Regions from separate parts of the Cytobacillus sp. FSL M8-0252 genome, predicted to be linked through region 1. Evidence: riboswitches for the same ligand, from Rfam matches in the RefSeq annotation. Region 1 holds a riboswitch; each other region holds the start of a gene.

Region 1 (10,107 bases):
CTAACCAATCTAACCAATCCAAAAGTGGCGCTTTTCTATATTTCATTTCTACCCCAATTTATATCTGTAGACAATGGATATGGCCCACTTCCTTTTATCATCCTTGGTATGACCTATGTTGTAACAGGAACCATTTGGTGTTCGATAGTCGCGCTTTTTGCCTCTACAACAACGAAGAAACTTAGAAATAATCCTAAAGCAGAATTTATTATTAATAAGGTAACTGGCATGATCTTTGTCGGCTTAGGTATTAAGCTTCTCCAAACAAAGGCATCCTCATAAAGAAAGGAGCAGAACAAACTCTGCTCCGTTTTTTCATCCATTACAATATTCCCCATTTACAAAGAAGTTTAAATAAATTATAGTTATTAAAGAGCGTTTATATCTATAATTAAAAAGGGGTTAATACTTATGAATGAAAAAGTAAAAAGAAAGATTAGAAATCTAGAAAATATTGACCGTTTTTCAGCTGAGGAATTATTTCAATACCTCCCCCTCAATCATAGTGACGTCGTATTAGATATAGGAGCTGGTGCAGGATACGTAGCACTACCTATAGCAGAAAGGGTAGATTTGGTTTATGCACTTGATTTGGATGAGGAAATTTTAAACTATTTGCAGCTAACAGCAGAGAAGAGAGGGATCACAAATATTCAGCCCGTAATAGCTAATTTTAAAGACATACCATTAGCAGATGAACAAGTAGATATTGCGATCGCTTCAATCTCGCTACATGAAGTAAAACCATTATCCGCTGTACTAGAAGAAATCAAGCGTACCTTAAAAGCTCGAGGTACATTCTTATGCATTGATATTGAAAAAACCGCAGATGCCAGAGGACCGAGAGTATCATCTGGGGATATGATGAAGGCAATGGAAAATGCCGGTTTTAGCGATATGAAAATGACCGTTTCTCCGCGGAAATTAGGAAGTGAGCCAGTTTATATCATTAGGGCAGTAAAGAAGTAATGAATGCTTTAATTTAAAGCAACAGTAAATTATAAAGAGTCGTAATAAAATAAAAATGATTGCAACGTGAAAATAGATATATTCGTATCCAACAAAGCTTTTTGAACGAATCCTGCACCCCTATAACTAAGAGGCACTTTCTTATCTTAATTTGATAAGTCCCCACACTAATTTCTCGTTCCACGTGAAACAAACGGTCCATCTTATGAGGGTTTTTGTTAGCTGAAATGGTAAAATAGAGACAGGGGAGAAAGTTTCTGTAATAGTGAAGGTGGTTTGCTCAATTGCTCATTTTATATATACTTCTTATTTTAGTTGCTTCTATATTACAGGCGAGTACGGGATATGGCTTTTCTATTCTAGCGACGCCATTTTTACTGCTGTTTTTTGAGCCGATGGAGGCCATTCAGATCAACTTAATCTTATCTTTGTTTATTTCGATTGTCATGATAGGGAAAGTCAAGGTCGATGTTGATCAAAAAGTGTTAAAACGACTCATCATCGGCAGTATTTTTGGTTTACCTATAGGGATGGTCATTTTTCTTTGGTTACCGCTTAACTGGCTAAAACTAGGGATAGGTATTCTAATCTTGGTTTTGACTGTGTTGATGATTGCTCAATTAAAGATGAAGCAAACGAGAAATAGAGATTATGGCGCTGGTGGGCTATCTGGAACATTAACGACAAGTATTGGTATGCCTGGTCCGCCGTTATTATTGTATTTCTCGGGCACCAAAACGAATATGGAAATTCTCAGAGGAACGACAATTGCTTTTTATTTATATATCTATGTAATCAGTCTGGCTATCCAAATGGTTGTCGCCGGTACTACACAAACAGTTTGGCTCGCTAGTTTGGTTGGAGCTCCTGTGGCACTAATTGGTATATTTTTAGGACAATTACTATTTAAAGTCATGAGCCAAAAGTTTTTCTCAATTATTTCCTACTTCATCCTTTTATTTACTGGATTATACTTATGTATTAACCAATTATTTCTCTAATGCTGCATGGGAATGAGGAAGGAAAAAAGGCTGGTGAGGGGTTTGATTTCGCACGTCTCACTCAGCCTGTCTTTCAAGTATGGATTAATGAATAGCAAATTCTTTGTTTAATAGGGACTCAAATGCTTTAATATTTTCATTAAAGTCCGGCAGTTGGTTTGTTTCTTCTGCTTGTTTGATCATGCTTGTGACAAGGTCATTTACTGGAGTAGATACTTGTAGGGCGTTCCCTTTTGTTGAAATGTAACCATTAATATAATCGACTTCTGTTTGTAATCCTTTTTCTAAATCTTGTAGCATACTAGCTTTGAGCAGTGCTTGAGGACCAAATGCTTGTTTAGCAACTTGGATGACCATAGGTAGATTGCTCTTGTCTTCGTTAATAGAGAAGATTCCAACATTTACACCAGCTAGTTCGCTAAATTGAATGTTATTCGCGTAACCAACTTTTAACGCTTCATCAGCTAGCATCACTGCACTTGTGACAGCTGCCTCGTTATTCAAAATATCTCCATATGTACAACCTAGTGCTGCCGACATACCACTCATCGCTACATTAACAAGAAGTTTGGACCATTTTGTACCGATTAGATTATTTGAAACGATTGTGCCACCGACATCTTCAAGAACGGTTTTTACTAGGTTCACGCGGTCAGTAATCTGTCCGTCTAACTCACCAATTTGAAAAGCGTGAGCAGAGAATGCCTCTTTGTCTGATGTTAATTGTGATACACCTGGTTTTACCCAAGTAGCACCAAACTCTACAGAACCACCAATAATGATGGATGAACCAAGTGATTCTACTAAACTTTCTTCTGGAACACCATTTTGTAAAGAGAGTAATATACTTGCTTCGTTCATATGCGCTTGAAGTTGTAGGAGCACTGATTTATTGTATACTTGCTTTGTTAAAAGTAAGACAAGGTCATAAATGCCAGTCATTTCATGTGGCGTGATGGCTTTCACAGAAGCCTGCAAGTTTACAGTCCCCACAACTGTTGCGCCGTTACTGTTTAAGGCATTAATATGGTCAGTATTTACATCGATGCATTCCACATGATGTGCCCCTTTTGATAAGTGTGCCCCAATAATCGTCCCTAAAGATCCTGTTCCCATGATAGCAATTCTCATTATGCATCCTCCTAAAATATTTAGTTGTAAAGCACTAACATAAAAGTTAATCATACCGAAATAAATAATAGAAATAAAAGAAAAAAAACCCAAATAATAGGCTTAAAGTCCTTGTTTTTGGATTAAATTAGGAGGAAAAATAATTGGGTACGCAAAAGAATGAATTATTAAGAGTTCATAAAGTGAATATGTGGGGATTGATGACATTAGCTGTTTTATTAGTCTTACCTATTGTTATTGACCGGGGTTTGAGCGATACAATTGTCATTATGTGTGCTGGGATTTCTGTCATTGTCATGGCTATTGTTCTGTATTTTTTGCGTATCAATGATTACGTAAAGGGCTTTTTATATGCTGCTATACCAAACCTCATTGTGATGATGCTCTTTTTTGTGGACGGATATGCATTGAATAAGCATTATATTTTATTCTTAACGATTGCAATGGTGGTGCTATATTTTAAGAAAGAAATGATTGTTGCTTTTTCTGTATTCTATAATGTTAGTTTTATTGCTACCTACTTTATAATTGGCCATCAGTTATTAGGAGAAAGTAATAGTGTCCGGAGTATTTTTACTATTATTCTTGTCGCCAACGGGATTTTGTACTTATTTTATTTATTAGCTAGTTGGGGTAGGGAATTAATTGACCAAGCAGAGCAAAAAGAAACGGAGTCAAAGGACCTCCTCATACAGTTGCAAGACACCTTTGGTTCAATAGATAAAGGTACAGTGACTCTAGAAAATCATATTGGACTTTTTAAGCAAAATATTGAAACGATACATGAGTCAAGTCAACAAGTATTAGAAGCTGCTCAACAGATGGCTACAAGTATTCAAGAAGAAGCGAACAGCTTAAATATTGTCAATGATTCTATGAGTCAGTCTTTACAAAATACAAAAGAATCTGTTGCCATTTCAGAAGGTGTCGTAGAAAAGTCGGAGAATATGAATGAGAAAGTACAAGATGGTTTAAATAAGATAGTCGATGTTACATCGCATATGAATACTGTAAATACAACGATTAGTGTGACAGCATCGACGGTATCAGATGTTCATTCAAGTATGGAACAAGTGAATAAATTATTAGCAGGCATTAAACAAATTGCCGATCAAACTAATTTACTCGCATTAAATGCAGCAATTGAATCAGCAAGAGCCGGAGAGCATGGGCGAGGGTTTGCGGTCGTTGCAGATGAAGTAAGGAAGTTAGCTGAGCAAAGTGCTGAAATCACGGTGGCGATCTCTGAAGTGACGAATACTCTTTTCACTCAGTCTCTTGAAGCACGTAAAAGCTCTCTTGAAGGGGAAGGTGCTGTAAAGCAGGGACAAGCACTTCTAACAGAGATATCTGCCTTTTTCAACGAGATACAAACATCATTACAAGAAAACAACTTAGAGTTAGTGAGAGGTGTCAATGAAGTTTCCGCTGCCACAGAAAAATTTGAACAAATTCAAGAGCAGATTGAAAATATGGCAAATATATCAGAGGAGAACGCCGCAGCTACAGAGGAAATTGTTGCTATCATAGAAGATGAACATGAGATGGTGTCAAACGTAAATCATTCGGTAGCGGATATTAATCGTTTGAGCATACAGTTAAAAGAGTTAGCTTCAAGCCAACAAGCTTAACATTGGTAATTATGCTCTAATCAAAAGGTTGTGCGAAAAAAGGACCAATTTTCCATAGAGTTTATATTGACAGACGCTATTAAACTATTGTAGCCTAATAGATATCAAATTGAATAAACCTCACTTTTTCTGGTGGGGTAGAGGCGCGGTATTTAACAGTCTTTAGTAGAGTGATAAGGCATGATGAGACTAAAGAGAAGGAAATATCGCCGAAATGTGCTATACCCGTTTGTATAGCATGTTGGGTCTGCAGTGAATAATTGCAGGACTGTCTTAATAAATTTACCCGATTTATTAAGGTGCACTATCTCTAAAATGGGAAAAGTAGAGGATTTAGGCGGAAGAATAACAAGGACCTGAGTTCATCTCAGGTCTTTTTTTGTTATTCTTTTTCTTAATTCGGAATAGTTTAATTAGTAGAAAAATATATTAGGGGGAATAGAGATGAAAAAGAGATTTGCTTTACTAGCTATGGCTATAGTACTGAGTATGTTTCTAGCTGCTTGTGGTTCAAATGATGAGGCTGAAGGAAGCACAGGTTCAGGTGGAAAAGATAAAGACGTTTTTCGCGTAGGACTAGAGGCGGGTTATGCGCCATTTAACTGGACGCAAATGGATGATAGCAATGGCGCAGTAGCAATTGAAGGTAATTCAGAGTTTGCAGGCGGTTACGATGTTGAGATTGCGAAGAAGATAGCAGAAGGTTTAGGAAAAGAGTTAGTAATTGTGAAAACAAAATGGGATGGATTAGTACCATCATTAAGTTCAGATAAAATTGACGCTATTATTGCTGGTATGTCACCAACAGCAGAACGAAAAGAAACGATTGATTTTTCCGATAACTATTACGAATCTGATTTAGTCATGGTAGTGAAAAAAGGTGGCGATTACGAAAATGCCACATCCATTCAAGACTTCAGTGGGGCAAAGGTTACTGCCCAATTAAATACATTTCATTATTCAGTAATTGATCAAATTGACGGCGTACAACAGCAAACAGCGATGGAGAGCTTCCCTGCTATGCGTGTTGCATTAGAGTCTGGAATTATTGACGGCTATGTTTCTGAACGTCCGGAAGGTGTAAGTGCTTCAGCTGCTAATGATAACTTTGCGATGGTTGAATTTACTGAAGGATTTGAGACAAGTGAAGAAGATACTGCCATTGCAGTAGGGGTGAAAAAAGGTAGCGAATTAACAGATAAAATCAATGAAATCCTTGCAGATATTTCTGAAGAAGAGCAAAAAGAATTAATGGATGCTGCTATTGAGAATCAGCCAGCGGCAGAATAACTAAATGAGCCGGCTGCATGAGATGTAGCCGGTTTTATATCGAGAAGAAGGTTAGGAGAGACATGAGAAATAAACAACTAGGGTAGCGCATCCTCTCCGTCGTATTAAACCTTTGAAGCGCAAATCCTTAGCAGATTGATTGGTAATGGCCAATCATGATGAGAGAAAAGGAGATCATTGTTATGAGTATAGAATGGATTATTCGCATCGTTGTCGAATATTGGCCAATGTTTTTACGAGGCGCCGGTGTGACATTAGTCATTGCCTTAATTGGTACCGTTTTCGGTGCCCTAATTGGTTTGTTGTCAGGCATTCTTCGAACAATACCAATACCTGAGAATGGTCCTAAACGGTTGTTATTAAAAATAGTGAATTTCTTGTTATCTGCTTATATTGAATTCTTTAGAGGCACACCAATGATTGTACAGGCAATGGTTATTTTTTACGGGGCAGCAATGGCCTTTGGCTATCAAATGGATCCGCTCATTGCTGGTATCGTTATTGTTTCCATTAACACGGGTGCTTATATGGCTGAGATTGTTCGTGGAGGGATTATTTCTGTCGACCCAGGTCAATATGAGGCAGCCCAAGCCATTGGGATGAACCATTTGCAAACAATGATGAATGTTGTTTTACCTCAGGTCATTCGAAACATTCTTCCAGCTACAGGTAATCAATTTATCATTAATATAAAAGATACTGCCGTGTTAAGCGTGATTTCTATATCTGAATTATTTTTCCAAACGAATTCAATTGCAGGGAATAATTTCCGCTACTTTGAGTCATTCTTTGTTGTTTGTATTATTTATTTCGTTATGACTTATACCGTTACATTAATTCTACGCTATATTGAAAGAAGAATGGATGGACCGGAAAATTACGTCGTTGCAGGTGAAATGGATACGGCAGAAGATATCAAAAGGAAAACAACAGGAGCATAGGTGGCGGAAAGGAGAGTTGGAAAAGTGAATACAGTTGTTGATATTCAAGGGTTAAGTAAGTCTTTTGGTAGTCATGAAGTATTAAAAGATATTAACTTCTCAGTGAATAAAGGAGAAGTAGTTACAATCATCGGCTCATCAGGGTCTGGGAAATCGACCCTATTAAGATGTGTCAATCTATTAGAAAAACCAAGTGGTGGACAAATTATCTATAACGGTGAAAATATCCTCGACGATAAACATAATGTCCATCAATATCGTAAAAATCTCGGCATGGTTTTTCAATCTTTTAATCTATTTAATAACCATAATGTATTGGGAAATTGTGTTGTTGGGCAAATAAAAGTATTAAAGCGTTCAAAAGAGGAAGCAGAAAAAATCGCGAAGAAATATTTGCGTGTGGTCGGGATGGAGGCTTATGTAGAAGCTAAACCAAGACAGCTTTCCGGAGGTCAAAAACAGCGTGTGGCGATTGCAAGAGCACTTTCAATGGAGCCAGATGTGATGTTGTTTGATGAACCAACCTCAGCACTCGATCCTGAAATGGTTGGCGAAGTGTTAAAGGTGATGAAGGAACTGGCTGGCACAGGCCTGACCATGCTTATTGTCACCCATGAAATGGAATTCGCCCGTGAAGTGTCGGATCGCGTTGTCTTCATGGATAAAGGCGTCATTGCTGAAGAAGGGACACCAGAGCAACTATTCAATAACCCCAAAATGGAAAGAACCAAAGCTTTCCTACAACGTACACGTAACTAAAAGAAGCTTGCCCGATTTAATAATTAAATTGGGCAAGCTTCTTTTAGTTTTAGCCTCTCGTACGGAACGTTGTTAAAAGCTTTGGAATTGGATCAGAAGTTTGTCGGTCCTTTGGTAGAAGTTGAGCCGCGACAAAGATGAATGAACTACATTCGTAAGATCAACTTATGCTGTCGTATTTCCGCTCCAGAATTAAGCTTATTCATGTCTAGCTCGGAAGGACTGCTCTTTTTTCTTAGTTAATGATAAATTTTCTCGTCTATATTCACAGGTAAGACCTTTTTATAAATGGCTTCAATATCTTCTTTCACTGCTTTTCTTGGATTATAATGTACGGTTCCATGATCGTTCATTGCATCTTCTGCTAGTTGGGCGATATCTTCATCTGTAAAGTGGTGGTCGAGATGCGCAAAATTTTGTGGAATATCAATAGAATGCATTAATTCTTCTACTAATGGAATAAGAGTTTTGCCTGCTTGTTGCATACTAACGGAATGTAAGGATGGATCAATCATGCTTGCAATTGTTGCATATTTTTCTGTTGATGCTGGAAGATTGTAGGCAATCACTTTTGGTAGTATCACAGCATTCGCAAGTCCATGGGGGACACCGTAGCGTGCAGACATTGGATGTGATAAGGAATGAACAATCCCTAATCCACCGAGGCTAAATGACATGCCAGCCAATGTACTAGCAAGATGGACTTGCCCCCTTGCTTCTAAATTGTCTGCATGAGCATAGGTTTGTGGTAAATAGGTCCAGAGCATGCGAATCGCTTGAAGAGCAAGAGCATCTGTAAAAGGATTAGCTGGTAATGATACATAAGATTCAATGGCATGGACAAGTGCATCAGCCCCTGTAGCAGCAACATGCTTTCGTGGCAATCCAAGTGTGAGTGCCGGGTCCACAAACACAACTTTTGGTACAAGATAAGGAGATCCTAGAACAAGTTTTCTACCACCATCGCTATCTGTAATGACACTTGCAATCGTTACTTCAGACCCAGTACCAACTGTTGTTGGAATCGCAAAAAGTAATGGTAGTTTATCTTCTATTGGCTTACCGCCAAGAGAATATTCCAGTACATGTCCGGTGTGTGTGACTGCAACAGCCAGCGCTTTGGCAAAGTCCATAGAGCTACCGCCTCCAAGGGCAATAATCAAGTCTGCGCCTTCTAATTGAAAGCTCTTCATGCCTTCCATAACCGAATGAGCAGACGGGTTGGGCTCGATTTCTGCATAAACAGCATATTCAATGGATGCATCTTCTAATACTTGGGTAATTTTTTCTACGACACCTGATGAAATCAGTCCTTTATCTGTACAAACGAAGACCTTCTTCTTTCCTGTCGCTTTAATTTTGTCTGAAAGCTCTTGTTGAACGACCTCATAACCAAATTTTAAATCCGTTTGTAGATTTAAGTGAAATGATGCGTTCAATAAACTCATTCGCTGATCCTCTCCCTCTAATATTTTTTTACTTATAAATAGTTAAGCGCTTACAAGGTGATTTCCTTCTTTCTCTAACTAAATTTTAGAAAGAGTGTTAGAATACAAGTAAAAAATGAGGAAGTGAGCTTGTTATGCAAAAATCGATTGTACAAATAAATTCCCCTGTAGGTGTGCTAGCAATCGAAGGAACAGAAAAAGCCATCACAGCTGTTCAATTTCTTGATAGAACGGAAATCGCAGAACCATTGAGAAATGACTCGCCAGATGTAATAAAGGAATGTGTACAGCAATTAGAGGAATATTTTCAAGGGAAGAGAGAAGCATTTGAAATTACTTATGAGCTCAATGGGACAACCTTTCAAACGAATGTTTGGCAAGCGTTAACAACAATTCCTTTCGGCGAGACTGCCTCATATAAAGACATTGCCGTCATTGTCGGAAATGAAAAAGCTGTCCGTGCAGTCGGGAGCGCTAATGGTAAAAATAAAATGAGTATCATTGTACCTTGCCATCGTATTATTGGCACAAACGGAAAGTTAACTGGTTATGCAGGTGGGATGGAAAGAAAAGGCTGGTTGCTTGAGCATGAAAGAAAGTTCAGAAAATAGTATAATAGTTCTGGTAAGCAGAATGTTAGAAGAGGTGACTGGAAATGGAGAGAAAGATCGATGAAATCATCAAGGATCGCCGTTCGATTAAAAAGTTCAAACAAGATCCTGTAAGCATAGATGAAATTGTAGAATTACTAGAGGTGGCAAAATGGGCACCAAATCATAAAATGACGGAACCATGGCGTTTATTACTATTCGCTGAAAAAGGGAAAGAGAAGTTTATTGATGCATTTTGCCAAACGCAAAAATTAAAGGATGGGACCATACCTGAAAAAGCACAAAATAAATCCGCTTATTTTCGCTCTATACCTTTGCACATAGTT
Region 2 (10,107 bases), 1.1 Mb from region 1:
CAGATTTATATAATTTCATTTGTCTTGCTTACAAGTGTATATTATAATAAAAAGTGAACAATTTTAAATGTTCTAAAAATATAATATTTGGGGAGGGTCGTAAATGTCTGAAGAAAAACCGTGGCTGAAGCTGTACCCTAATGAAATCCCATCAACACTTGCCTATCCAGAACAGCCTGTTCAGGAGTTTTTAGTTGCTGCCGCAAATGAGTTCCCTGAAAAAAAAGCCATTCACTTTATGGGGAAAGAATTTACGTATCGTTATGTCTATGAATCCGCTCTAAAAGTTGCAGGCTACCTGCAAAGTATCGGAATAACGAAAGGCGATCGAGTCGCTATCATGTTACCTAATACCCCGCAGTCAGTCATAAGTTATTATGGTGTTCTATTCGCAGGAGGAGTGGTGGTCCAAACAAATCCACTTTATATGGAAAGAGAACTTGAATTCCAAATGAAGGATTCAGGAGCGATTGCGATTATCACAATGGATATACTTTTTCCAAGAGTGACTAAAATACTACCTCAAACAGAATTGAAACATGTAATTGTAACCGCTATCAAGGACTTTTTACCATTTCCAAAAAATATTGTGTATCCATTTATTCAGAAAAAGCAATATGGCTTATCAGTCAATGTCAGACATGAAGGCAATTATCACTTATTAACAGAAATATTAAAAGGTGAAGCAAGACCAGTTCAAACATATGATATAGAATTCAATGAAGATTTAGCACTATTACAATATACAGGTGGGACGACTGGATTTCCGAAAGGAGTTATGCTTACCCACAAAAATTTAGTATCCAATGCTGCAATGTGTAAAGCATGGTTATATCAAACGAAAAAGGGCGAAGAGGTTATTCTAGGGATATTGCCATTTTTCCATGTATATGGTATGACAACTGTTATGATCTTAACAATTATGGAAGCTAACAAAATGGTTTTACTACCAAAGTTTGATGTTGAAACAACCTTGAAGACCATTCAGAAGCAAAAGCCAACACTTTTCCCAGGTGCTCCGACCATTTATATTGGATTATTGAATCACCCTAAAATTAAAGAATTTGACCTTTCTTCCATCGATTCCTGTATCAGTGGATCAGCGGCACTACCTGTTGAGGTCCAACAAAAATTTGAAGAAATCACTGGCGGTAAATTAGTAGAAGGATATGGGCTAACAGAGTCTTCACCTGTGACACATGCTAATTTCCTTTGGGATGAACCGAGAGTAAAGGGAAGTATTGGGATTCCTTGGCCAGACACTGATGCAAAGATTATGTCTACTGAAAATGGCGAATTTTTACCTGTTGGTGAAATTGGAGAGATTTGTGTAAAAGGTCCACAAGTCATGAAAGGCTATTGGAACCGTCCAGATGATACGGAACAAACATTAAAAGACGGCTGGTTATTAACAGGGGATTTAGGGTATATGGATGAAAATGGCTATTTTTATGTGGTTGACCGCAAGAAAGATATGATTATCGCCGGTGGATTTAATATTTATCCAAGAGAGATAGAAGAAGTGTTATATGAGCATGAAGCAGTCCAGGAAGTAGTAGCAGCTGGCGTGCCCCACCCTTACCGAGGAGAAACAGTTAAAGCTTATATTGTTAAAAAAGAGGGTGTCCATATTACAGAAGATGAATTAAATGAGTTTGCTAGAAAACACTTAGCTGCTTATAAGGTACCGAGAATTTATGAATTTCGTGAGGAACTACCTAAAACAGCAGTAGGAAAAATACTGAGAAGAGCTTTAATTGAGGAAGATAAAAAGAAATTTGCTGAAGAGCAAAATGAGGCGATCAAATAATCGGGCCAAGTGGCTCATTCTTTTTGAAACCTAGAGCTTGTCCACCTTAAAAACATAATAATTATGCAAAGTTTCTTGACAGAACAATCATTAGATAATAATATAATTTTATGAATGACTATTCATTCATTTTTATCATTCGGAATGGTTGTTCTGTTGATTAGGTGGAAACGAGTATCTCCATTCCGGTATACTCTTTGATAGGAGCAAGAGTAATATAGGGGGAGAATGATTTTGAAGAAGAACAAACCAAAATACAGACAGATTATTGATGCGGCAGTGATAGTCATTGCTGAGAATGGCTACCATCAATCACAAGTTTCAAAGATTGCCAAACAGGCAGGCGTGGCTGATGGGACGATTTATTTATATTTTAAGAACAAAGAAGATATCTTAATTTCCCTCTTTGAAAACAAAATGGGTCACTTTGTTGAAATGATTGAGGAGAAAATAGCAGGAAAAGTAAGAGCAGCAGAGAAGTTATTAATGATGGTCGAAACCCACTTTCATATTTTATCTCAAGACAAACATTTAGCTATCGTGACACAATTAGAACTAAGGCAATCGAATATCGATTTACGGCAAAAAATTAATGCCATCTTAAAAGGTTATTTAGGCTTAATCGATTCAATCTTACTCGAAGGAAAAAAAACGGGTGAGTTTGCTAGTAATCTCGATGTCCGATTAGCTAGACAGATGATCTTTGGGACAATGGATGAAACTGCCACAACATGGGTGATGAATGATCAAAAATATGATTTAACTGCGTTAGCGCCCGAAGTTCATCGCCTTTTAATCAGTGGGTGCAAAAGCCAGTAATTAAAAGTAATGGAGGTAAGCAAAAGTGGAATACTTAAATTGGAAGATTGATAATGAAGTTGCAACAATTACCATTAATCGCCCTCCTGCCAATGCACTATCATCTGGGTTGATTGAGGAATTAGGTGAAGTACTGGATCAGATTGAGCCAAACCAAGATATTAGGGTGATCCTCATTCATGGAGAAGGCCGCTTCTTCTCTGCTGGAGCAGATATTAAGGAGTTTACTTCAATCGAAAGTGGTGAAGGTTTCTCACATCTAGCAGAAAATGGACAAGCGCTCTTTGAGAGAATAGAAACCTTCAAGAAGCCTATTATTGCAGCCATTCATGGTGCAGCTTTAGGTGGAGGTCTGGAACTTGCAATGAGTTGTCATATTCGCTTAGTTGCTGAGAATACAAAAATGGGACTACCAGAATTGCAGCTTGGATTAATTCCTGGATTTGCTGGTACACAACGATTACCTCGTTTTGTTGGAACGGCAAAAGCAGCTGAAATGATTTTAACGAGTGATCCAATTACAGGGCTAGAAGCTGTACAACTCGGTTTAGCCAATCATGCTTACCCTGAAGAAAAGCTGTTAGAAAATGCCTATTCAATGGCACAAAAAATCGCCAAAAAGAGCCCAGTATCTGTCGGTGCAACATTAGAATTACTGAATTATAGTAAATCCAACCGTTATTATGATGGGGTGAAAAAGGAAGCAGAACTTTTTGGTCAAGTTTTCATAAGTGAGGATGCAAAGGAAGGTATTTCTGCATTTGTTGAAAAGCGAAATCCAGTTTTCTCAGGAAAATAATTTTTTAAATATAAACGTTTTCATTACCAATTTTGTTCATAATCTATTATAATAGATTTAATAATTTAAATTGTTAAATAATAATCGATTTGAAAAGTATTTTTAGGAATAGGTTATTGTAAGACTGAGCATACGCTCAGTCAACAATTTAGTTTTATTTGTCAAAATCTTATGAAGCAATGGAATGTTTGTAAAATTAGGAGGCGAAACCATGAACATCTATGTACTAATGAAAAGAACATTTGATACAGAAGAAAAGATCACGATTTCAGGCGGTAAAATTAATGAAGATGGAGCAGAATTCATCATCAACCCTTACGATGAATATGCAATCGAGGAAGCAATCCAAGTTCGTGATGAACATGGTGGTGAAGTAACGGTTGTTTCGGTAGGGACAGAAGAAGCTGAGAAGCAACTTCGTACAGCATTAGCGATGGGTGCTGATAAAGCAGTACTGATTAATACAGAAGATGACGTTGAAGAAGGAGATCAGTTTACGACTTCTAAAATTTTAGCTGAATTCCTTAAAGATAAAGAGGTTGATTTGATTATTGGTGGGAATGTAGCGATCGATGGTGGATCAGGTCAAGTTGGCCCACGCGTAGCGGAGCTATTAGCTATTCCTTATATCACAACCATCACTAAGTTAGATATTGAAGGTACAACAGCTACAGTTGTTCGTGATGTAGAAGGTGATTCTGAAGTAATCGAGACTTCTCTACCATTACTTGTCACTGCACAACAAGGTTTAAATGAACCGCGCTACCCTTCTTTACCAGGGATTATGAAAGCAAAGAAAAAACCTTTAGACGAAATTGAATTAGACGATCTTGATTTAGACGAAGATGATGTAGAAGCGAAAACAAAGACAATCGAAATCTCCCTACCACCGAAAAAAGAAGCTGGAAAAGTGCTTGAAGGTGAATTAGAGGGTCAAGTAAAAGAATTAGTCAGTCTACTTCATAACGAAGCAAAAGTTGTCTAATAGTGAGCATAAAAGAATAAAAACGTTGGGGGTATAATAATGGCTAGAAAAGTTTTAGTATTAGGTGAAGTAAGAGAAGGTTCATTGCGAAATGTTTCTTTTGAAGCAGTTGCTGCAGCAAAAACATCTGCTGAAGGTGGAGAAGTTGTAGGTGTTTTGTTTGGTGATTCTGTAAGCGCTTTAGGAGCTGAATTCATTCAGTATGGAGCTGACCGAGTGGTAACAGTTGAGGATGAACTGTTAAAACAATATACATCTGACGGTTATTCCCAAGCCTTACTTGCCGTTATTGATCAAGAAGATCCTGAAGGAATTATTTTCGGACATACTGCCCAAGGTAAAGATCTTGCACCGAAGATTGCGGCAAAGTTAGAATCCGGTCTTATCTCTGATGTAACAGATCTAGAAGTTGAGGGTGGTAACTTAGTCTTTACTCGTCCGATTTACTCAGGAAAAGCATTTGAAAAGAAGATTGTAACAGATGGACTTCTTTTCGCTACTATTCGTCCTAATAACATTGCACCACTTGAAAAAGATGAAAGTAGAAATGGAGATGTTTCATCTTTATCTGTAGAAATTAAAAACTTGCGTCAAGTCATCAAGGAAGTTGTACGAAAAGCAACAGAAGGTGTAGACCTTTCTGAAGCAAAAGTTATTGTTGCTGGTGGACGCGGTGTGAAAAGTGAAGAAGGTTTTGAGCCGTTAAAAGAATTGGCAGATGTCCTTGGTGGTGCTGTTGGAGCTTCACGTGGCGCATGCGATGCAGACTACTGTGATTACTCACTTCAAATTGGTCAAACAGGTAAAGTAGTTACACCGGACCTTTATATCGCTTGTGGTATATCTGGTGCGATTCAACATTTAGCTGGGATGTCCAATTCAAAGATTATTGTTGCCATCAACAAAGATCCTGAAGCGAATATCTTTAAAGTAGCGGATTATGGTATTGTGGGCGACTTATTCGAAGTCCTTCCATTACTAACAAAAGAGTTTAAAGAATTACTTGTAAATGCATAATTTTCGTTTACATCTGATATGAGCGGGTAGACTTATACTATCCGCTTCTTTACTATGTTGGCAAAAAGATTAATGTTGAATAAAATAGACATTGAATCCTTTTTAAAGGTTCAGTATGATACAATAAAAAAATGGGTAATCTATACGAGCAAAATAATAGCATCCATTATTAATCGATGATATACTTTCGATAAGATTTTTTAGTTATTTATTAGGAGGATATAAATATTATGGCTATCACACATGCAACAGATCAAAACTTTACTGCTGAAACTGGTTCAGGTCTTGTACTTGCAGACTTCTGGGCACCATGGTGCGGACCTTGTAAAATGATTGGACCAGTTCTTGAGGAAATTGATGGAGAAATGGGAGAAAAAGTAAAAATCGTTAAACTTGATGTTGACGATAACCAAGAAACTGCTGGTAAATTTGGTGTTATGAGCATCCCGACTCTCATCGTATTTAAAGATGGTGCAGAAGTAGATAAAGTGGTTGGTTTCCAACCGAAAGAAGCATTAGTTGAATTGCTTCAAAAACATGGTGCATAAGAAGTACCATAAAAACAAACCCCGGCTTCTACTTTTAGAAGATCGGGGTTTTTTTACAGTACAAGTATGGCAAAATCAGTAAGAAGGGTATGGTTTCCTCCTGCAATGATATTCTTTTTAGGTATGGATGTGACAGCTAATTATGAATGATAATATAAAAAATAAATTACCTTTATTACCTGCTCAACCTGGTTGTTATTTAATGAAAGATCGCCAAGGGACAATTATTTATGTCGGTAAGGCGAAAGTGCTTCGTAATCGGGTTAAGTCCTATTTTACCGGTTCGCATGATGGAAAGACATTAAGGCTGGTAAATGAAATTGAAGATTTTGAATACATCGTGACCTCTTCCGATATGGAAGCATTATTATTAGAGTTAAATTTAATTAAAAAGCATGACCCCAAATATAATGTCATGTTAAAGGATGATAAGAGTTATCCTTTTATTAAATTAACAAATGAAAGACATCCGAGATTAATTACCACGAGAAAAGTAAAAAAAGACAAAGGTAAATATTTTGGTCCATATCCAAATGTGCAGGCGGCCAATGAAACAAAGAGATTATTAGATCGCCTTTATCCTTTAAGAAAATGTAACACCTTACCAGATAGAGTTTGTCTCTACTACCATATCGGACAATGTCTAGCTCCTTGTGTAAATGAAGTAAAATCTGACACATACAAACAAATGACAGATGAGATTACTCGCTTCTTAAATGGTGGTTATAAAGAGATCAAAAAAGAACTCTCAACGAAAATGGAAGAAGCGTCCGCAGCGCTAGAGTTTGAGAAAGCAAAAGATTTCAGAGATAAAATTATCCATATAGAAACGACGATGGAAAAACAAAAGATTACAATGACGGATTTTACTGACCGAGATGTGTTTGCTTATGCGGTTGATAAGGGTTGGATGTGTGTACAAGTATTTTTTATTAGGCAAGGGAAACTTATTGAAAGAGATGTATCTATGTTTCCAATCTATAATGAGCCTGAAGAAGAGATGCTCACCTATCTCGGCCGTTTTTATGAACAAGCTAATCATTTTAAACCAAAGGAAATTTACTTGCCAGACTCTGTTGATGTGACGATGGCTGAGCAGCTTTTGGATGTAAAAATATTTATTCCTCAAAGAGGGAGAAAAAAAGAACTAGTGAAACTTGCCTATAAAAATGCAAAGATTGCTTTAAAAGAAAAATTCTCGCTTATTGAACGTGATGAGAAAAGAACGGTGAATGCAATAGAAAGCTTAGGTGAGGAGCTAGGAATTTACACACCCTATCGCATTGAAGCTTTTGATAACTCCAATATCCAGGGTACCGATGCTGTCTCAGCAATGATTGTCTTTATCGATGGTAAGCCTGCAAAAAGGGAGTATCGGAAATATAAGATTAAGTCAGTTAAAGGACCAGATGATTATGAATCTATGAGGGAAGTGACGAGACGGAGATATAGCCGGGTTTTAAAAGAAGGGCTACCCCTACCTGATTTAATTATCATTGATGGTGGAAAAGGACATGTTGAAGTCGTTCGAGATGTGCTTGAGAATGAACTCGGTTTAGATATTCCACTAGCAGGATTAGTCAAAGATGATAAGCATAAAACATCTCAACTTCTTTATGGAAATCCATTAATGATCATTCCCCTCGCTCGAAATAGCCAGGAATTTTATTTATTACAACGTATTCAAGATGAAGTGCATCGATTTGCGATTACATTTCATAGACAAGTTCGTGGAAAGAGTGCATTTCAGTCACTTCTTGATGAAATTGATGGTATTGGGGAAAAAAGAAAAAAGCAGTTATTAAAAGATTTTGGTTCTGTAAAAAAAATGAAATCAGCTAGTGTAGAAGACCTTAGGGAATCTGGCTTACCATTAAAAGTTGCACAAGAACTTTATGAAAAGTTACATGAATAGACATTGTCTGAAAAAAACAAATATGGTATAGTGTTTTTAACTTTATATCAAATCACTTTTTAACTTGAAAGTGAAGGTAGAGGTGCGAGTTTCATTAGTAAAAGTTCCTTAGAAGATTGAGCTTCGTTTGAAGGACTTTGAAAGGGAATATTCGCCGAAGTGAAGAAAGACTCAATATTTTCTTCGCTGGTTCTGCATTGAATAAATGCAGGATTGTCAAGACTATCTGTCTTGGAGGGCTATCTCACTGTGTGTACGTAGATTGTTCATACGTTTGACTACACAGCAATGGGATGGGTTTCATCTCATTGCTTTTTTTTATGCCGAATATGGGTAGAAATGTGTTGGTTGTACATACAGGCGGCAGGGAATAAAAACGAATGACTTGAAAGTAGGGGAGAAAAGTGGGCTTAATTGTACAAAAATTTGGTGGAACCTCCGTAGGCTCGGTTGATCATATTCAAAATGTAGCCAACCGTGTCATTGAAGAAAAAAATAATGGTAATGATATCGTTGTTGTTGTGTCGGCTATGGGCAAAACGACTGATCAATTAGTTGGTATGGCAAAAGAATTATCACCCGCTCCGAGTAAGAGAGAAATGGATATGTTGTTATCTACAGGTGAGCAAGTTACGATCTCTTTATTAACAATTGCACTAAATTCAAAAGGTTATGAGGCAACTTCCTATACGGGCTGGCAAGCAGGGATTAAAACGGAATCAGTACATGGTGACGCAAGAATCACTGATATTGACACAAAACCTGTTTCACAAGAGTTAAAGAAAGGGAGAATTGTTATCGTAGCGGGTTTTCAAGGTTTAAGTGAGACTGGCCAAATAACGACATTAGGTCGGGGTGGCTCTGATACAACAGCCGTAGCTCTTGCAGCAGTATTAAAAGCGGACAAATGTGATATATACACCGATGTAACAGGTGTATTCACAACTGATCCACGCTATATAAAAAATGCAAGAAAGCTTCCATCTATCTCATACGATGAAATGCTTGAATTAGCTAATCTTGGTGCAGGCGTTCTACATCCAAGAGCAGTTGAGTTTGCAAAAAATTACAATGTAAAGCTTGAAGTACGTTCTAGTATGGAACGAGAAGAAGGTACAATTATAGAGGAGGTTGCGGAAATGGAAGAGAACTTAGTTGTTAGAGGGGTTGCTTTTGAAGATGATATTACAAGGGTATCTGTACTAGGGATTAAAGACCCTTTAATAAGCCTTTCATCCATCTTTTCACTCTTGGCGAAAGAACATATAAATGTTGATATTATTATACAAAGTATTACAGATGATAAATCATCAGGCTTATCTTTTTCAATTAAAAACCAAGATCTTACAGAGACTGTAAAAATACTAGAAAAAAATCGAGAAGCATTAAGTTATGATCAGATTGAATGGGAATCACAATTGGCGAAAATCTCGATTGTCGGTTCAGGAATGATTTCAAATCCTGGAGTAGCAGCTGAGATGTTTAATGTATTAGCTGCTAATAACATCGTTGTAAAGATGGTCAGTACATCTGAAATAAAGGTCTCGGCTGTGATCGACCAAGCGCATATGTTAAATGCTGCTCAAGCTTTACATCAAACGTTTAATTTAGCTGGGGATTTAATAAAAAATTAAATGAGCTAGCAGTAGTATAAGATAGGAAAATCCAAACACCATTTAAACGCCTTAAAAAGAATGATGTTTGGATTTTTTTTACTGTTGGGTATATTTATTAGGTGTGGATAAAGTCCTTTTTATCCCATTTGACTGTGAAGAGGACCTTTCCACCTTTTTTACGTGGGTGCTCGAATGTTTCGCAAATCACTTCTTTTTTCTGTTCGATTTGTTGAGCAATAAAACCAGCTTCTAATTGGAATGTTGCGTGAGTATTTTCTTTACAGCGCTTTTGAATGACTTCACTTGTTAACTCGTATTCGATTTCTTTTTTGTTTTCGAGGTTTTTCGTTAATTTTCCCCAACCAGCCTCGACAAAGAAGCTGAATAAGTCTTCTTCTGTTTGAAGAGGATATTTACGTGCTAGTCTCTTGCCTGCCCAGTATAAGATATCTGGTGCGTCTTTACCTAGTAAATCATGTAAAAGTTCTTCTCTAATTAATTCATAGCCAAAGGATGAAATCATTTCTTTGTTTGGTTCAATTGATTCTGCCATGTTTTCGGTTTGTTCTATTTGGGCTTCTTGAGATGGCATATTATG
Region 3 (10,107 bases), 660 kb from region 1:
TGTCACTTGATAGGGAGGGAGTCCGTTTAAACGTACACCTTCTAAGAAAATATCTCCTTCAGTCGGCACGTAGACACCAGTTAATAGGTTGAAGCTGGTCGTTTTCCCTGCTCCGTTTGGACCAATTAAACCGATCAGTTCCCCTTGGTGAATTTCCAAATCGAATCCTGAAACAGCTTTTAAACCGCCAAAAGAAATACCAGCTTGATTGACTTTTAATAATGGTTGATTCTCCATTTTAGCTTCCTCCTTTCACGCTTTTACGTTTAAAGAGGTCCGTAATTTCCTTTGTCCCCAATAAACCTTGCGGACGGTAAAGCATAACTAGAATAAGCACGGCACTATAGATAATCATTCGTGTTTCAGGATAACTTTGTAAAAATGTGGAGACAATCGTTAACAAAATAGCCGAGATAACCGCCCCAGATAGACTGCCTAATCCCCCTAATACGACGAAAATGAGGATATCAAATGATTTCAAAAAACCAAATTGAACGGGTTGAATAATATAAAAATTATGAGCATATAACCCCCCTGCGATTCCTGCGAAAAAAGAACCAATGGCAAATGCCGCTACTTTATAGTAGGTCGTATTAATACCCATCGCATCGGCAGCAATTTCATTTTCTCTAATCGATATACATGCGCGACCATGCCTTGAATTTGTAAAATTCACAATCACTAATACGGTAATAAATAAGCAGATGAAGGCCGAAGTCCAAGTTGTCATCTTTGTGACCTGCATACCTGCTGCTCCACCTACTGCATCAATATTTAAGAAAATGATGCGGATAATCTCTGCAAATCCTAATGTTGCAATCGCTAAATAATCACCACGTAACCTTAAAGAAGGTATCCCAACAATTAAGCCAGTTAAAGCGGCAACAATCCCACCAATAATAAGTGCAATAGGAAATGGAAGTGAAAGTTTCATCGTTACAATTGCTGAAATGTAAGCCCCAACAGCTAAAAAACCAGCATGTCCGATTGAAAATTGTCCTGTAATACCAATAACTAAATGTAAACTGACGGCCAAAATAATATTAATACAAATATAAACAAGTGTATTCACATGATAATTATTAATCATTCCAGTATTTGCAGCCATCTGAACTGCAAAATAAACAATAATGGAGAGAATAACAAACAACCAGAAACCTTTGATCTTCTTCGTATTCATCCTTTTTACACCTTCTCTCTTGCATTTTTACCAAAGATACCTGATGGCTTGAATAAAAGGATTAAAATGAGAATGACAAATGCTGCCGCGTCTCTCCATAAAGAGTAACCAAGGCCACTAACAACCGTTTCAACTACGCCTAACACAAGGCCACCAACCATCGCTCCAGGAATAATACCGATGCCACCTAGTACAGCTGCAACAAAAGCCTTTAATCCTGGAATCACGCCCATTAACGGTTCTATTTTTGTATAATACACACCAAAGAAAACACCTGCTGCCCCGGCCAAGGAAGAGCCAATAGCAAATGTGGCGGAAATGGTTGTGTTTACATTAATCCCCATCAACCTTGCAGCATCCATATCATGTGACACAGCCCGCATTGCTTTACCGATTTTGGTTTTATGAACAATAAATTGTAGAACAATCATTAGCACAATCGAAGTGCCTAAAATCATAAGTGATTGACTACTGATTTGTGCACCCAAAATATTAAAGGTTTGATTGCTAATGACTTCAGGATAAGCTTCTGGTTGTGCACCTCTAAAGTAAATAAATAAGTACTGTATAAATAAAGAAATCCCTATCGCTGTAATGAGGGCAGCAATTCGCGTAGAACCTCTCAACCTTCGATATGCTACTCGCTCAATTAACATACCCATCCCTGCACAGACAGCCATTGCAATAATTAAGGCAGGAAAGAATCCTAACCCCCAACCAGCAATCGCGTAAAAACCAACAAACGCCCCAATCATAAATACTTCACCATGGGCAAAGTTGATCAATTTGATAATTCCATAAACCATTGTATAGCCTAAAGCAATCAGTGCATAAATACTTCCTAACGATATCCCATTTACTAACTGTTGAATCCAATCCATGAATCCCCACTCCTCTTCAAATAACCCGAATAGCTTCAGATAGAGAGTGACAGCTAGCGAAAACGCTATGCTGAATATCTCCTCATAAGGTAATTTTTGACACGCTAATTTCAAAAAACTATTGCCCCTGAGCAATCTTGGACTATGAGATTATTAGCTATCACAACAGGAATTACCCTTTCATATCTGATAAAAAAAATGGAAGGCCCAATCGCTCCTCCCATTTTAATACAGCCTCATTTTAAGGATTTACTTTCGTTTTGAAGACTTGCTCCCCATCCTTATATTCCAATACAGTAGCTGATTTAATTGGGTTATGATCTTCATCAACTGAAATGATACCCGTTACAAGAGTTAAATCTTTCGTCTCAGATAAGGCATCTTTGATTTTCTTCGCATCACTTGTACTTTCAGCACGCTCCATGGCATCTTTCAACATATATACAGAGTCATAACCTAATGCATTAAAAGCATCCGGGGATGAGCCATTATATTTTTCACCAAACTTTGTTACAAAGGATTGAATTGTCTCGTCTGGATCACCCGAAGAATAATGGTTTGTTATAAATGTGTTATTTAAGGAATCCCCTCCGGCTAATTCAACTAGCTTTGGTGAATCCCAACCGTCAGCACCCATTAGCGGTACGTCAATACCCATTTCACGTCCTTGTTTGACAATAAGTCCTACTTCTTCATAATAACCAGGGATAAAAATAAATTCGGGATTAGCTGATTTAATTCTTGTAAGTGTGGACCTGAAATCAGTATCCTTCGCCACATAAGATTCTTCGGCAACTATTTTCCCACCTGCTGCTTCGAAAGTTTCTTTAAAGGAAGCTGCTAAACCTTTTGCGTAATCACTTGCATTATCAGCATAGATAGCTACATTTTTAACTCCTAATTCATTGGCAGCAAAATTAGCTGCCACTGTTCCTTGGAAAGGATCAATAAACGATGTACGGAATACAAAATCATTTAAGCTTCCATCATCATTCACTGTTACATTCGGACTCGTACCTGAAGGAGAAAGCAATACCGTCTCTGAATTATTAGCCACTTGTGCTTGAGCAACTGTATTTCCACTTGTAGCAGACCCAATAATAGCTACGACATCATCATTTTCCGTTAATTTAATAGCTGCATTGGTTGCTTCTGCTGCATCCGATTTATTATCTACTTTTACAATTTCTATCTCTTTACCGTCGATTCCACCATCTTTATTAATTTCATCCACAGCCAATTCGATTCCTTCAGCAATTCCTTCACCATATGAGGCAACTGCACCAGAAAGTTCTAGGTTGGCACCTATCTTGACAGTATCACCAGACTCACCACCACCTGCACTATCACTACCACAGCCAGCAAGGAAACCTGCAGCTCCTATGGTAGAAGCTAAAAGAACAGCGGTCATTCTCTTTTTAAATAACATAATGATCCCCCTTTTTTTGATTATTCCAACAACTAAGAGCATGGTTCAAATCCCCCATATAAACCCCACAAGAAAAGATACCACACAAAAAAAAGTAGACTAAAATAACCAAAATGTAATATTTTTCTGATAATTGCTATAAATCTAAAAATAGTATAGTATCATTTTATTCATCTGTCAAAACAATCTTTGTGAATAATATTAATATTTAGAAATATATTAATAGTTTAGAGCGTTAAAGGGTTTCTCTTTACTATGTTTTGTTTGTAAAACTCTATCATTATATTCATAAAATAATTAATAGTAGATAGGTATAATGTAGTTCAGTTAATTGTTAATAATTAGCAATTAAAAATAACTAGCTACTTTTATATAAAGTAAAATAACTTTGCTTATGTAGTGATTTTAGACTTGTAGGATAGAAAAAGAGGAATGAACCGACGAGTTCATCCCTCCTTCCTATATTGTTCAAAAGAATTATTATATCATCTTCTCGGTTTTTGTACCGAACATTTTAACAACAAGGAAAATCCCCGCCATCATAACAATCAAAGCAGCTAATGCAATGATTACACTTCCACTTACACCCAAAATGATATAAGAGATGGCCGCAGCAACAGCTGCTGTAAAGGCATAAGGAAACTGTGTAATGACATGGTCAATCAAATTACTCCCTGCACCTGTGGCGGATAAAATAGAAGTATCAGAAATCGGTGAAGCATGATCTCCGAATACTGCACCTCCAAGTACAGCTGCCATTGCAGGAATCAGCAAGGATATATCTGTAGCTACAGCAATATCACCAGCTATTGGAAGAAGAATGCCAAATGATCCCCAAGATGTACCTGTACTAAATGCCATAAGTGCCGCAATAATAAATAGGATAACAGGGATAAAATCATGACTCAGATTCGATTGATTAATAACGCTAGCCAAGTACTCCCCTGTACCTAGTTGACTAATCAAATCTCCGAGTAACCAGGCAAAAATTAAGATCAATACTGATCCAAACATAGATTTCATCCCAACCCATGTAGCTTTCAAATAAAAATTACTCGTTAGTTTATCATCTTTCTTTAATACTTGAGCAAATTGTACGTAAGCAACAGCTAAACTCAATAATCCTCCGACAATTAATGATAAGGCCACATCTGTGTTTTCTAATAAGGATACTAACGACACATTCCCCTCTGCACCATTAATGCCTGTCCAAGCCATCATACTCACTGTTCCAATAAATAAAACAATGATTGGCCAAACAAGATGACCAACAGTCCCTTTCGTACTAATAGGTAATTCTTCTTGAACTTCGTCTTTCAACTGTTTCTTCTTATCAAATAGAATTCCTTGTTCAATAGCTTGTTTCTCATGTTTCTTCATCGGACCAAAGTCAATTTGCCCAACAACAATGATAAACACCATTATGATTGCCGCCCACACATAAAAATTTAACGGAATGATTTGCATGAAAGCAGAGAAAGCACTATAATCAGTTATTTTATGAGACACTAAAATCGAGCCAATTAAGGCGATAATTGATGCTCCCCAACTTGATATAGGCGAAATAACACATAAAGGTGCGGATGTTGAATCAATTAAATAAGCAAGCTTTACACGTGATACTTTTTGTCGATCGGTAACAGGTCGAGATACCTGTCCAACTGTTAGCGCATTAAAATAATCATCTATAAACAAAATCATACCTAAAACTACGGTTAATAACTGTGCACCCACTCTCGTTTTCACACGCTTCATTGCCCATTCACCAAAGGCACGACTACCACCCGATAGTGAAATAAATGCAGTAATGCTACCAAGAATAAGTAAGAATAATAGAATGAATATATTCCAAGTATTTAACCCTTCATCTGTTATAAAAAGTGCTATAAACGACGAGAAAAATATTTGTAGCGTATCTAGCGGTTGATATCCTCCAATTATGATAGCTGCTGTTAACGCCCCTAAACCAAGGGAGAGAATCACCCTTTTTGTTAGTATAACCAAAAGCATCGCTACCAAAGGTGGCAGCACAGAAATAAATGTACCTGTCATAAAAAGACCTCCTATTAGTATAGGAGCTATAGACATGAACGAATGCGTCTCATATCAATTAACGATCAGAGAAAGGTATCCTCCACTTTTCTTTGATCCTTAATTGATAATAAAAAAAGAGTAACGATAGAGATTCTATCATTACCCTTCAAGAAGTAACGTTATTCTCCATCACGACTGTAGCTCCCCATTATGGTTAATATACCTCCATAATGACAGTGTTACTCCTATTAAGAGCAACCCCAACAAATAAATATTGACGTACCTATTTGCTTCGGCAAATCTCCCTTTTATCAAAGTTCACTGTTGTCATCCTCACATTGATTACTAATGATGATTTGCGCCTCTACCCCATCGGATTGATAAGGCATTATTCAATTGTTATACATTATATCAAAATATAATTATTTATGCAAAACTCTATCAAAACCTAAAATATTCATAAATTTATTATTTTTAAGATATAGTAGGATACTATAACCTATACCATTCTTAATAGCGCTTCTCTACCGATCATCCCTTTTTTAATGCCTAATTCCTCTGCAGCAAAAGTGACTGATTCAAGTGGTGCATCTATTAGCTGTTGAATCGTTTTTACCCCTACTGCTCTACCAGCAATGACATGGCGATCTTTTAATTTTTCATTTAATAACGCAACGTCTAATGCACCACACATGATATATCCTTTATCATTTGATACGACTAACAAATTAGTTTTTGGCAGCTCAACGGATACAGTCATAAACGTATGACCATCCAAAATAACAGGCTTTAATTCAACCATGACCGTCCCCCCTTCCCTTTAACAATTTATGTTATAGGTAGAGATTCGGTGTACTCATTAGTTAAAATAAACCGAGTTGTTTTGGAGCTAATCCCTCATATTCAATTCCTAATATTTCTAGAATTTCCTTCGCATTATCCGCTGCGTCACCACCAGAATTATTATTAAATAGTACATAGACCTCCTTCGCCTCTTTTTGTAATTGCTTTAATCGCTCTGCCCACTCCAATAATTCCTGGTGATTATAACGGTATAGATAGCGAACTTCACGCCAATTTGGTTGTTTTTTATTTTGCCATCCATGAACATTACGACCGTGCAAGCGGACTAGTACAATTGGATTACCGCAAGTATGCATCACAATTGGAACAGACCCCTCCCCTGCTTGTGGTTCATCACAAACGGTATGTATCCATTTCTCTTCCTTGATAAAATTTAAAGTACCTTCTATAAACGCATCTTGATACCAAGACTGATGACGAAATTCAACAGCACATGGTATTTCTCCCATTTGCTGTTTACACCAGCGTAAATATTGCACGTTTTCCTTTTTACAATTAAACCACGGTGGAAATTGAAATAGGACCATCGCTAACTTATTTTCTCTTATATAAGGGGCAAGCGACGCTTTAAAAGCAGCAAACATTTCTTCCTTTGTCTCAAAAGGAATCTCCCCCCTTTGATGCCCCGTCATCCCCTGATAAGCTTTCACAACAAATTTAAATGAAGCAGGCGTTTCCCTCACCCACTTTTCCCCGTTCCTTTCTGGCTGTACGGCATAAAAGGAAGCGTCTACCTCAACTGTTGGAAAATGAGCGCCATATTCTAATAGTTTATCTCGGTTAGATATACGCTCCGTATATAGGCTGTCATGATCTCCCCATCCAGTTAAACCAATCCTAATCATTCCATCACCTCATCTACCAATAATCTTCATACTGATTATTTTACCTAAAGGATATAACCATAAACAAGAAGGGCAATGAAATAAGTGAAAAAGAATCAGTCAAAACAGAAAAGAAGATTCTTAGAACATTTCATTGGCCCATTTTCTTATTTTGTGATTGTTCATCGGTATCGAAAAAGGAACCCTTACACAGTAATAAGGAAAAGCATATAGAAAAAGTAACTTATGGAAATGGTATAAATCAGATATTCGTTTTTTACTATGAGTTAAAAAGAAAAAAAAATAACCCGAACCATTGTTCAGATTATTTTTTATTAAACAGGTTAACTCGCTTTGATTTTGTTCGTTTTTTTCAATAAATAAAGTAAGTATGGTGCACCAATTAAAGAAACAATTATTCCAGCAGGTATTTCTTTCGGAGCTAAAACGACTCTTCCAAGAAAATCAGCTGAAATAAGTAAAATCCCGCCAATTACTATGGTTAATGGCAGTAATTGTAGTAGCTTCGGACCGACCAGTTGTCTAGCAATATGTGGAGCTAGTAAACCGATAAACCCAATTGCCCCAACCACTGATACACTGATGCTTGACAACATAACAGCTAGTATAATCATAAACATACGCATTTTACTTGTTTTCACACCTAAACCAATGGATAGTTCATCACTCAATGATAAGATCTCGAATGTATTGGCCATATAGAGAATAACCGGAAATAGTAGTAACGATGTTATCATCACAATTACTAGATCACTCCAGCTTGTCCCATAGGTGCTACCAGCAAGCCATGTTAAAGCTTGTGATGCATGAAGGTTCGCACGTACTAATAAAATCTGTATAATAGCAGAACCTACCGCGGATACAGCAACACCCATTAATAATAGAATCATCGGTTGATAACCGCTCCGCGCACTAATAAACAATACAATTCCCATTGTGATAAGTGCACCAATTAATGCACCAATTGGAATAAGGACAAAGGGGGCTTGTGGAAAAACAATGAGAACCAACATCGCCACTACACTTGCACCTGAAGTCACACCTAAAACAGAAGCGTCAGCAAGTGGGTTTCGTAAAACAGTCTGCATCATTAAACCGCTAGCCGCCATCATCATACCAATTCCGAAGCTGACAACCACTCGAGGCAAGCGAAAATCCCAAACGAAGGTATTATACATCAATTCTCTTGGCAATTCTAAAAGACTAGTGAAACTTGTTCCCCCAAACGAAAGGCTAAACCCTACTAATCCAAGAACGGCGAGAGATATGAGGAGATAAAATCTTTTAACATGCTTAATTCGCACTTTCCCCTCTAATGCTCCTCCAGCAGTTCTCGTTTTCCTACTTACCTTTAAGGCTAAATAGACTAACCAAGGTGCTCCTATAATGGCCGTCATTGCTCCTACAGGTAACTCAGACATACTAGATATCATACGAACAAAGATGTCAGCACATATGAGTAAGCCTGCACCGACCACTATATTTCCTATTAGCATGGATCGATGCTTTCTAAATCCCATTAAACGAACAATATGTGGAGCCATAATACCAACAAAGCCAATTGGGCCTACTACTGTAACAGAGACAGCAGCTAATATAATTGCAATGCCCCAACCTATTAATTTACTTATCATCACATTTTGTCCTAATCCTACAGCTACATCTTCCCCCAACAGTAAAGCGTCAAAACGATGACCTATTATAAAGGCAAAAAGAAGAGTGAAGAGAACCCATGGCAAAGCAAATTGAACGCCACTCCAATCAAGCTGTAACAATGTTCCCGCTCCCCATAAAAACAACCCGGACACTTCATTTTCATATAAAAGCTGCAGGGCACTAGTAAATGAAGAAAACAACATTGTTACTATCAATCCAGTTAATGCGATTCTAATAGGATCCAATGCTCTACCTACTAAAAAACTAACAATTAAAGCTGCTATGATTCCTCCAAGCATCGTCACCAAAAATGGAAAGGCACCCTTTATAGAAGGAAAGAAAATGGAAAAAAGAACAACAAAGAAAAATGCTCCTGCATGAATGCCTAGTGTACTTGCACTTGCGAGTGGGTTTCTTGTCATTGTTTGTAATAACATCCCTGCTACGGCAAGTGCAGCTCCAACTAAACAACCAATTAAAAACCTCGGCATTCTACTATAAAGGAGAAAATTCAGTTCCTGCTCATTATCCCATACTTCCATCCAAAAGCTGAGTAAGCCTGTTGAAGCTTGTCCTTGGCTCAAGTGGATGAGACCAAGAATAATAAACAAGAGCACACATGCCGCAAATAATAGAAAGGGTTTAACTCTCATAACATTACTTCACTAATGTCTCTTCAACATGATCAACTAAAGTTTCCATTGAAAGAACACTACCAAACGTCCACACACCTGCGCCTACATCGTACATCAAATCATTTTCTACAAAGTATAAAGAGTTCCAAGCTTTGTTTCCTTCTAAATTACTAAATAACGGATCATCTTTTTGTACAGTATGAAGAAATATAGCTTCTTAGTACTTAGATACACCCTCTACATTTGTTGTAATAAAACCACTCGGCTGTGGATCTTGATCCTGTATTTTATTTGTCAATCCTATACCTTCAAGTGTATGGCTCACCGTCGAGTTTTCTGTAAATAATCGAAAGGTCGGGGCTTGATTCGCAGAATAAGCTTGTGTAAAAACAAATTCATTTGTCTTTAATTGAGCTGCAGATATATTCTCTTTCGCTTCTGCCATTTTTTCCTCTAAATGAGCAACTGCCTCGTCAGCCTCTTGTTCTTTACCTACTAGCTTACCTGTCTGCTTTAATGTATGTAACATGTAAGCATATAAGTCTTTTTGAGCTTCCTCTGTAGAACTATCAAAAATCACTAC

What was found. A riboswitch is a leader RNA that binds a small molecule or an ion and turns the genes downstream of it on or off. The one in region 1 is predicted to bind lysine.
Region 2: it holds a riboswitch for lysine, as region 1 does, so the genes downstream of both, MKX83_RS17480 (aspartate kinase) here and MKX83_RS23220 (transporter substrate-binding domain-containing protein) in region 1, are expected to answer to the same signal.
Region 3: it holds a riboswitch for lysine, as region 1 does, so the genes downstream of both, MKX83_RS19870 (Na+/H+ antiporter NhaC family protein) here and MKX83_RS23220 (transporter substrate-binding domain-containing protein) in region 1, are expected to answer to the same signal.

Annotation. Positions count from the first base shown of each region.
Region 1 is NZ_JBBOWZ010000001.1:4,591,406-4,601,512, reverse strand. Features, by position in the region: gene MKX83_RS23245 (LysE family translocator) at 1-282, shown strand, start outside; gene MKX83_RS23240 (class I SAM-dependent methyltransferase) at 412-969, shown strand; gene MKX83_RS23235 (sulfite exporter TauE/SafE family protein) at 1,254-1,970, shown strand; gene MKX83_RS23230 (ketopantoate reductase family protein) at 2,055-3,101, opposite strand; gene MKX83_RS23225 (methyl-accepting chemotaxis protein) at 3,245-4,732, shown strand; lysine riboswitch at 4,863-5,047, shown strand; gene MKX83_RS23220 (transporter substrate-binding domain-containing protein) at 5,177-6,022, shown strand; gene MKX83_RS23215 (amino acid ABC transporter permease) at 6,205-6,963, shown strand; gene MKX83_RS23210 (amino acid ABC transporter ATP-binding protein) at 6,988-7,722, shown strand; gene MKX83_RS23205 (iron-containing alcohol dehydrogenase family protein) at 7,962-9,170, opposite strand; gene MKX83_RS23200 (methylated-DNA--[protein]-cysteine S-methyltransferase) at 9,305-9,781, shown strand; gene MKX83_RS23195 (nitroreductase family protein) at 9,826-10,107, shown strand, end outside.
Region 2 is NZ_JBBOWZ010000001.1:3,470,646-3,480,752, reverse strand. Features, by position in the region: gene MKX83_RS17515 (AMP-binding protein) at 104-1,810, shown strand; gene MKX83_RS17510 (TetR/AcrR family transcriptional regulator) at 2,045-2,629, shown strand; gene MKX83_RS17505 (enoyl-CoA hydratase) at 2,655-3,428, shown strand; gene MKX83_RS17500 (electron transfer flavoprotein subunit beta/FixA family protein) at 3,640-4,413, shown strand; gene MKX83_RS17495 (electron transfer flavoprotein subunit alpha/FixB family protein) at 4,453-5,430, shown strand; gene trxA (thioredoxin) at 5,661-5,978, shown strand; gene uvrC (excinuclease ABC subunit UvrC) at 6,121-7,893, shown strand; lysine riboswitch at 7,963-8,143, shown strand; gene MKX83_RS17480 (aspartate kinase) at 8,298-9,527, shown strand; gene MKX83_RS17475 (YslB family protein) at 9,625-10,101, opposite strand.
Region 3 is NZ_JBBOWZ010000001.1:3,927,336-3,937,442, forward strand. Features, by position in the region: gene MKX83_RS19850 (ABC transporter ATP-binding protein) at 1-237, opposite strand, end outside; gene MKX83_RS19855 (branched-chain amino acid ABC transporter permease) at 239-1,180, opposite strand; gene MKX83_RS19860 (branched-chain amino acid ABC transporter permease) at 1,186-2,061, opposite strand; gene MKX83_RS19865 (ABC transporter substrate-binding protein) at 2,303-3,490, opposite strand; gene MKX83_RS19870 (Na+/H+ antiporter NhaC family protein) at 3,971-5,542, opposite strand; lysine riboswitch at 5,715-5,899, opposite strand; gene MKX83_RS19875 (YunC family protein) at 6,024-6,326, opposite strand; gene MKX83_RS19880 (DUF72 domain-containing protein) at 6,388-7,233, opposite strand; gene MKX83_RS19885 (iron ABC transporter permease) at 7,557-9,542, opposite strand; gene MKX83_RS19890 (iron-siderophore ABC transporter substrate-binding protein) at 9,742-10,107, opposite strand, start outside.